Regions from separate parts of the Rhodococcus sp. NPDC060086 genome, predicted to be linked through region 3. Evidence: riboswitches for the same ligand, from Rfam matches in the RefSeq annotation. Region 3 holds a riboswitch; each other region holds the start of a gene.

Evidence for each region. Region 3 has a riboswitch for S-adenosylmethionine ahead of ACFWB0_RS12885 (homoserine O-acetyltransferase). Riboswitches for the same ligand answer to the same signal wherever they lie in the genome.
Region 1: another riboswitch for S-adenosylmethionine. It lies ahead of ACFWB0_RS05530 (ABC transporter substrate-binding protein); the one in region 3 lies ahead of ACFWB0_RS12885 (homoserine O-acetyltransferase).
Region 2: another riboswitch for S-adenosylmethionine. It lies ahead of ACFWB0_RS25390 (hypothetical protein); the one in region 3 lies ahead of ACFWB0_RS12885 (homoserine O-acetyltransferase).
Region 4: another riboswitch for S-adenosylmethionine. It lies ahead of ACFWB0_RS19770 (aminotransferase class V-fold PLP-dependent enzyme); the one in region 3 lies ahead of ACFWB0_RS12885 (homoserine O-acetyltransferase).

The regions. Positions count from the first base shown of each region.
Region 1 covers NZ_JBHWWZ010000005.1:138,547-140,743, forward strand. Annotated here, with positions in the region: gene ACFWB0_RS05525 (NADH:flavin oxidoreductase/NADH oxidase) at 1-410, opposite strand, end outside; SAM riboswitch class I at 548-642, shown strand; gene ACFWB0_RS05530 (ABC transporter substrate-binding protein) at 920-2,197, shown strand, end outside.
Region 2 covers NZ_JBHWWZ010000090.1:2,843-5,039, reverse strand. Annotated here, with positions in the region: gene ACFWB0_RS25395 (alpha/beta fold hydrolase) at 1-890, shown strand, start outside; gene ACFWB0_RS25390 (hypothetical protein) at 902-1,348, opposite strand; SAM riboswitch class IV at 1,376-1,488, opposite strand; gene ACFWB0_RS25385 (formate/nitrite transporter family protein) at 1,634-2,197, shown strand, end outside.
Region 3 covers NZ_JBHWWZ010000018.1:59,943-62,139, forward strand. Annotated here, with positions in the region: gene ACFWB0_RS12880 (exodeoxyribonuclease III) at 1-428, opposite strand, end outside; SAM riboswitch class IV at 655-769, shown strand; gene ACFWB0_RS12885 (homoserine O-acetyltransferase) at 807-1,934, shown strand; gene ACFWB0_RS12890 (DUF3017 domain-containing protein) at 1,947-2,197, opposite strand, start outside.
Region 4 covers NZ_JBHWWZ010000042.1:21,913-24,109, forward strand. Annotated here, with positions in the region: gene ACFWB0_RS19770 (aminotransferase class V-fold PLP-dependent enzyme) at 1-794, opposite strand, end outside; SAM riboswitch class IV at 865-981, opposite strand; gene ACFWB0_RS19775 (Pls/PosA family non-ribosomal peptide synthetase) at 1,225-2,197, shown strand, end outside.

The DNA of each region.
Region 1 (2,197 bases), on a different contig from region 3:
GACGGAGGGATACTGCCCTGCTCGGTGTCCCAGGGGCGGTGGATCGACGCTTTGCGTCCCGCGTGAGTGAGCTGGATGCCGGCGTGGGTGCCGCGCTCGTGAACGAAGTCGACGATGCGAGACCATGCGCGAGTCTGTTCGTCGTTCCACAGCCCGGTGTCCTGCGGACTGATCCGCCCGCCCGGTGTGACGGCGGTGGCCTCGGCGACCACCGCACCGAACCCTCCGGCCGCGCGGGCACCGAGGTGGGTGAGGTGCCAGTCGCCGGGCACCCCGTCGACCGCGGAGTACTGGCACATCGGGGACAGCCAGATGCGGTTACCGAAGGTCACCTCGCGCAGTGCCAGGGGCTCGAACAGGATTTGGGCCGATGTGGCGGTGTCGAGTGTGGATTCGGTTCGAACGGTCATGAATCGGCCTCGCGGGGGGTCGGGTGCGCAGTCGCGGATTCGGTGACGATAGTGGCTACTGCTGCAGCCTCATAAGACTTTCGATCACCGTGAGGGGAACGGTTCATCCGGGGATCGGGAATGTCTAGCATCGACAACGACCATCCAGAGCGACCGAGAGACCTGGCTCGACGACGTCGCAGCAACCCCCTGCATCCGCAGGTGAGGGTGCTACCGCCGGGAACGATGGAGGACTGTTCATGACGCACGAAGATGTCGTGGTGACGTGGTCGTGCCTGCACGTCGACCTGTGCCGGCACAGTGCCGACATCTGTTGACGGTCGACCCGTCCAACCCTCATCCGTCGGCATCGCTCCGGTTCGATGCTGCCGCTGTCATGTAGAGATCGCTGTCATGTAGAGACCGCTGTCATGTAGAGACCGCTGTCATGTAGAGACCACGGAGTTCAGGTGTCCTTCTCGTTCATTCATGCATCCCGTCGTGTGATTCCGGTAGTGGGTGTCGCTGCGATGCTGGTCGTCGGGTTGTCCGCGTGCGGATCAGAGTCGGCCGTCACGCAGGGTGGTGGTACCCCGCAGGCAGGGGGCACGCTCAGGTACGGCCTGTCGCAGGCTCCCACGTGCGCCGATCCCGCGCAGGCCGGCAGCAACCAGACCATCTACGCCGCTCGTCAGGTCGTCGACTCACTCACAGATCAAGACCCCGAGACCGGGCAGATCACGCCGTGGCTCGCCGAGAGTTGGGACGTCAACGAGGACTCCACACAATTCACCTTCCACTTGAAGAAGGGGGTGACCTTCAGCGACGGAACCTCTTTCACCGCTGAATCGGTGCGGGGCAACTTCGATTCCATCGTGAATACTCTCGGCGGGGTCAAGGCTCCGCAGGCCACCGGGTACCTCGCCGGTTACACCGGCACCACCGTGATCGACGAGCACACGGCCAGGGTCGATTTCTCGGCGCCCAACGCGCCGTTCCTCCAGGCCACCTCGACTCATCAACTCGGGTTCCTCTCTGCCGAGGACGTCGCGAAGAGCGCTGAGGAACGGTGTGCAGGCGAGTTGTCCGGCACGGGACCGTTCACGTATGAGGACTACCAGCAGGACCGGTCGGCAACGCTCGTCAAGCGCGCCGGATATGCCTGGGGATCGGAGGTCTTCGCGCACGACGGTGAGGCCTACCTCGACCGGATCGAATTCACCATCGTTCCCGAGTCCGGTGTTCGCACAGGTTCTCTTGCGTCCGGTCAGCTCGACGCGGTCTCCGATGCTCTTCCTCAGGATGCCCCGCAGATCGAAGGTGTCGGTGGCCGCATTCTCACCACGCCGAATCCCGGTCTCCCGTTCGGTTTCCAGCCCAATGTGAGCAGCGGCGTGCTCTCCGATCCCGCCGTCCGTAGCGCACTGATCCCTGCGATCAACCGCACCGAACTCGTCGACACGGTTCTCGGCCCCGACTTCGAGCCCGCGACAAGCGCCCTCGCCTCGGTGACACCCGGGTACCTCGCGGTGGACGCGGTCACCTACGACCCCGATGCGGCGGCGAGGATCCTCGACGACGCCGGATGGATTCCGGGCGAAGACGGTATCCGCGTCAAGGACGGGGAGAGGTTGAGTTTCTCGGTGCTGTTCAGCTCGGTGTTCGCCGGGAACCAGGCGATTCTCGAACTCGTCCAGCAGCAACTGCGGGAGGTGGGTGTAGACCTGCAACTCGATCTGGTGTCGACGCCAGAGACCACCGCCCGACAGAACACCGGAGACTACGACACGACGTACTACAACAGCACA
Region 2 (2,197 bases), on a different contig from region 3:
GAGCTCCGGGCATCGGCCACTTCCGCGACGCGGAGGGCCGGCGCACCTATGTCGAGGCCTATGAGCGGGCGATGTCCACCCTCCCTCCGCCCACGACAACTCTCGACGTCACGACCCGTTTCGGGACGGTCCGCGTCTACGAGTGGAGCTCACCGGAAACCGCGGACACCGCTCCGGTCGTCTTGGTCCCCGGACGCGCGTCGGGTGTCCCGATGTGGGCCGAAAACCTCGCCGACTTCTTGCCACACCGGCGCGTCCTCGCATTCGACGCACTCGGCGACGCCGGCCTGTCGACACAAAGCGTTCCGCTGACCTCGTTCGACGACCAGGCGATATGGATGGCCGACGTACTCGACGAACTCGCCGCCGACGGCGCACACATCGTCGGCCATTCGTTCGGCGGCGCGATCGCAACGACGTACGCACGACAGTTCCCCGAGCGCGTCCGATCGCTGACGCTCCTCGAACCCGTATTCACCTTCGCGTATCCGCCCGCGCGCATGATGGCGTGGACGATGGTGTCGAGCCTTCCGTTTCTTCCCGAGAGTTGGCACACCACCGCACTCGGCAAGGTCGGCGGTGCCGAATTCGACCCGAACGACGACATGGCGAAGATGATCGCCGCAGGTTCGGAACACTATTCGGCGGCGCTGCCGACCCCCTCACCCATGAACGACAGCGAGAGGGATTCCTTGACCGTTCCCACCTACGTCGCTATCGCAGAACATGATTCGATCGCCGGCGGCACGAACGCCGCCGATCGGGCTCGGCAACTCCCGAACGCGACGGTCGCCGTCTTCCCCGATACCACCCATTCACTTCCCATGCAGGCGAAAGATCTTCTCGCAGTCAAACTTCCCGAGTTCTGGATCGACGCCGAGAAAGTGTGATCCGAACACGCTCACAAGCCCGGCACATACGTCAGCACGGGGACGTGACCCGGCACGCAGTCCTTCCAATGATCAGGAGCCGCGAGGGTGAAGGTCGCGGGCACGTGCGGGTCGGAGCCCGGCAGTATCAGGACCCGCCACTGCGGCACCCAGGTCGCGATCTCCCCAGCCGCGTCGACCGCACGGATGATCGCAGTAGTGTCGTGGTGGCGGAACACGAGTCGTACTCCATCCCAGGATAATTCGACGTGTGTCTCGCCCAGCACGCGCACCAGTGCACCGACGCTGAGATCGGAATCATGGAAGGCCTTGCGGGCGCGGATGTGATGGACATGGTGCCCGTCACCGAATGAGGCGCACCCGTGCACATCTGCGCGATCGGCATTCCGGATGTGATCAGCGTGGTCGAAGTGATCAGCGTGGTCGAAGTGATCAGCGTGGTCGAAGTGATCTGTCATGATGTTCCTCCGGGTCGGCCCCGGGGCGGGGCGCTCGTGCCCGGGCCGGTCGGCCGCGAGCCGCTTCGTCATCCGAGCCACCCGCGAGCGTGGGGTTGGCGTGCCGTCAAGTCGGAGCTTGGCGACGGCATCTCGTGAAGCACCGCCACTCTACATGACGCAGCGGCCTCACAACCCTGGCGTCCGTCCGCGGAGAAGTACGCAACGCTTCCTTACTGCTCCGCAACCCCCCGGACACGGGCACTGCCGACACTGGTCGCGCACTGTTCGCACCAGGAGGTTTCCGTGTCCTACGTTCCACCCGCCGAACTGGCCCGCGCAATGGTCGACGCCGGTCAGAGCAAGGTCCTCATGTCCACCCGCGACACCCTCATCAGGGCGTACATGGCTGGAGCCATCCTCGCCCTCGGGGCGGCGTTCGCGATCACCGTCACCGTGCAGACCGGCAACGCACTCCTCGGAGCCGTGCTCTTTCCGGTGGGATTCTGCCTGCTCTATCTGCTGGGTTTCGATCTTCTCACCGGCGTGTTCACGATGGTTCCCATCGCTTACCTCGACAAACGTCCGGGGGTGACGCTCAGGTCGATGCTCCGGAACTGGGGTCTGGTGTTCGTGGGAAACTTCCTGGGCGCTTTCACAGTGGCGCTGCTGATCACCTTCGTCCTCACCTACGGCTACTCGATCCCGCCGGACGCGGTCGGTGAACGTCTCGGCGAAATCGGTGAGGCCCGCACACTCGGCTACGCCGAACACGGCGCCGCAGGCATGATGACGCTGTTCCTACGGGGCGTGCTGTGCAACTGGATGGTCTCGACCGGCGTCGTCGCGGCGATGATGTCGAAGAGCGTG
Region 3 (2,197 bases):
TCCGACGCGCGCTCCCCCAGGTATGCGGCGAAGCCCTTCATGAAGCGTTCCTTCTCGTCCTGCTTCGGGGTGTCCGCCTCCCCGGTGGGCAGGTACAGGCTGCCGACCGTCACGTCCCGGTAGTCGGCCTCGATGTAGCGACCTGCGTCGCCGAAGTCGTCGACGCCGAAACCGATGCGCACGGCGTCCGCGGGAGTTCGCGACAGGATCGCGACACCCGCACGCCCCTTGGCGGAGGCCTCCGCTCCGACGACGCACCATCCCGCGTCCAGTGCCGGCGCGATCGCAGTGTGGAACTGCTTCTCGCTCGCGCGCACTTCCTGAAGGCAGACGATGTCCGCGGACGAGGTGTCGAGCCAGGCGAGCAGGCCTTTGCCTGCTGCTGCGCGCACGCCGTTGACGTTGACCGTGGTGATGGTGAGAGACACGCCGGACACCGTATCCGAGATTGCGAGTGGAGCGTCACACTCCTTGTGAAACACATTCGATCATGCATGTTCACATCTCTTCACGGAATGTCGAGCAGTTCGTAACCCCGGTCGCGACCCCGTGGAGCACTACTGACCGGAAATTTTCCCGCTGCCCGACACCCTTCGGGGGGAGGTCGAGAGCCGCCTATCGAGTCGTACGACCCAGCCGTTAGACTTCCGACGAGGTCATGAGTGCCAGCGCGAAGCCCCGGCTTGCTGGTCGGCAACCCTCCGGCCAGGGTGGGGTGCTCCGGGTGAGGACACGGTCGTCGGCGCACCGCAGACGACAAGCCGGCTCATGGGAGGTTCGAAAATGCTGACGAAGGCGGTCGCATCTTGACAGCAGGCACCAACCGTCGGCGGATCGAACTCCCCGCGGAAGACGGACAGCTCGGCACCGTCGACATCGGCAACATCACCCTCGAGAGCGGCGAGACCCTTCCCGGCGTCACCGTTGCACTCCAGCGATGGGGCGCGCTGTCCCCCACCCGCGACAACGTCGTGCTCGTCGAGCACGCCCTGACCGGCGACTCGCACATCACCGGACCCGCCGGACCGGATCATCCGTCACCCGGTTGGTGGTCCGGCATGGTCGGACCCGGCGCCCCGATCGACACCGACCGCTGGTGCGTAGTGGCCACGAACGTCCTCGGCGGATGCCAGGGCACCACCGGACCGGGAAGCACCGCGCCCGACGGAAAGCCGTGGGGTGCACGATTCCCCCGGATCACCATCCGCGATCAGATCACCGCGGAAGCTGCACTTCTCGACGCCCTCGGCATCGACACGTTGGCTGCCGTGACCGGTGGCTCGATGGGTGGTATGCGCTCGCTCGAGTGGATCGTCACCCATCCGAACCGAGTGCGGTCTGCGCTGGTCCTCGCAGTAGGTGCCCGCGCGACCGCCGACCAGATCGGTGTCCAGAGCACCCAGATCGCTGCCATCACGGCGGATCCGGACTGGCAGGGCGGCAACTACTACGCGAGCGGCCGCCGACCGGAAGCCGGTTTGGGCATCGCTCGCCGCATGGCCCACCTGTCGTATCGCAGCGAGGAAGAGCTCGACTCACGGTTCGCGAATCTGCCTCAGGGCGACGAGAATCCGTGGCGCGACGGACGCTACGCAGTGCAGAGCTATCTCGACCACCAGGCGACGAAACTCGTCTCCCGGTTCGACCCCGGGACCTACGTGGTGCTCAGCGACGCCATGAACCGGCACGACGTGGGCCGCGGTCGCGGCGGTATCGAGGCTGCACTGGGCCGCACACATGTGCCGACCATCGTCGCGGGCGTCGATTCCGACCGGCTCTACCCGATCCGGTTGCAGCAGGAGATCGCCGACGGGCTTCCCCACTGCGATGGGTTGCGCGTTCTCGAGTCACGCGACGGACACGACGGCTTCCTCACCGAGGCCGATGCAGTCGCGAAGCTGCTCGTCGAGCTGATGGAGCTGGCGGGCTCCTGAGTCCCGTGTGTCCTAACCCGTACCCAGCGGGTCGATCGAGACTGCCAGAGTGACGATCGCTCCGCCCATGGCGAGCATCGCAGCCACGTCGAAGCGTTTGCCGCGTACCGCGAGCACTCCCACCTGATCCGAGTCGAGAGCCCACCTGAGGATCCCCGCCAGGATCATCGCACCGCCGAACACGAAGGCTCCTCGGCGCCAGCGATCGGCGAGTACGAGGACCACCGCTGCAGCGATCACCAGGGTGACCGCCAGCAGCGGCA
Region 4 (2,197 bases), on a different contig from region 3:
CGGGCGGGGGCACACGCCCACTCGGTGTGGTCGAGGGAAACCTCGCGCACCGCACCGCCGCCGGCAAGGTACGGCTCCGCCGCATCGAGCCAGTCGCGCCGCCCGACGAGCACGCCGGCACCGAACGGCGCGTACAGCTTGTGCCCCGAGAACGCGAGGTAGTCGACGCCGGACTCAGCGAGATCGATGCGGCGATGCGGGGCCAGCTGGGCACCGTCGACGAAGATCCGCGCACCACACGCGTGAGCGAGATCGGCGAGTTCCGCGATCGGCAGAACCTCACCGGTGACATTGGATGCTCCGGTCACCGCGAGCAGGGCCGCCGGCGCACGCTCGAGCTCCACGGCGATCCGCCACACGGTCTCGGAGATCGAATCCGCAGCTTCGACAACACGAGTGCTCTTCCACGGCAACAGGTTCGCATGATGCTCGATGTCGAGTACCACTACGTCGCCGGGTACCGCACCGGCGAGCAGGTTGATCGAATCCGTGGTGTTGCGGGTGAACACCACCACCTGATCCTCGTCGGCTCCGACGAAACGGGAGACCGACGCACGCGAATCCTCGTAGCTCGCGGTGCTGATGCGCGACGCATAGCCCGCGCCGCGGTGCACGCTGGCGTAGAACGGCAACAGTTCGGAGATCCGGTCCGTCACGCTCGCCAGAGCAGGAGCACTCGCCGCATAATCGAAGTTCGCGTACGTGCAGGTGCCGCCCTGCACGAGAGGAACCTGCACGTCACAACCCGACACGCGAGCAAACGGAGCGATACAGGTGGTGGTGGCAACAGTCATGACGAATTTCCCTCGTGTATCAGGGACCCGTCGGTGATCGCCACGACGAAGGTGATTCGCTCGCCGGCGGAGTCCGCGCTTGCTGCGCCCAGGTTCGGAACGTCAGCCAGGTCGTCACCCGGAGCACCCCACCGCGGTGGAGGGTTGCCGACCAGCGAGCCGGGGCTTGATGCTGGTACTCATGACCTGCCGAAGACAATGACACCGGGCACACTTCGTGTCAAGTCGAGCGTCCGAGCGCGGCCGAGGAGCCGCTCCTGAGCAGAGCCGAGTTTCTCCTTCTGACCTGCAAAGAAACCACCGCCGTGCTTTGCTCTGAAGCGCGACACCGCACACGCCCACCTCGCCCACTGCCCCACCGAAAGTTCATCTGCCGTCCACCTTCACCTGAGATAAACCGGATCGCCCCACCGAGTAGAAGGACAGCGGATTGTCTGCTCAACACCCGCCCACACCCGACGACACGTCGCTCGTCCCCGAGATCTTCCTGCGCGGATCACACGCACCCGCGCCACGCACACTCGTCGACGTGCTGCGCGCCACCGCCGAGTCGCATCCGCACGCTCCCGCGATCGACGACGGCACCACGCTGCTCGACTACTCCGAACTCCTCGACCTGGTATTCGTGGGAGCCCGCGGCCTCGCGGAGGCCGGCGTAGGCGCCGGCGATCGTGTCGGGGTGCGCATGTCGTCGGGGTCCAAGGACCTCTACGTCACCATCCTGTCCGTCCTCGCGGCGGGCGCCGCCTACGTCCCCGTGGACGCCGACGATCCCGACGAACGCGCCGAACTCGTCTTCTCCGAGGCAAAGGTCACCGCGATCGTCACCGATGCGGGCATCGGTCCCGGCACCGCACCACCGGCCGACGAACCGGACGTGCGCGAACCGACACTCGACGACGACGCATGGATCATCTTCACCTCCGGTTCCACCGGCACCCCCAAGGGTGTTGCCGTCACACACCGCAACGCCGCAGCCTTCGTCGACGCCGAAGCCAACCTGTTCTGCCGGGACGAACCGCTCGGCCCCCGCGACCGGGTACTCGCAGGCCTGTCCGTCGCCTTCGACGCGTCGTGCGAGGAGATGTGGCTGGCCTGGCGGCACGGCTCATGTCTCGTTCCGGCGCCGCGGTCACTGGTTCGCTCGGGCATGGACCTCGGCCCGTGGTTGGTCTCCCGCAACATCAACGTCGTCTCCACGGTCCCGACCCTCGCCGCGATGTGGCCGGGGGAAGCACTCGAAGCGGTACGTCTGCTCATCTTCGGAGGGGAGGCCTGCCCACCCGACCTCGCCGAGCGCCTCGCCGTTCCGGGTCGCGAAGTGTGGAACACCTACGGCCCCACCGAGGCCACTGTGGTCGCATGCGCCGCGATCATGGACGGAACCGGACCCATCCGCATCG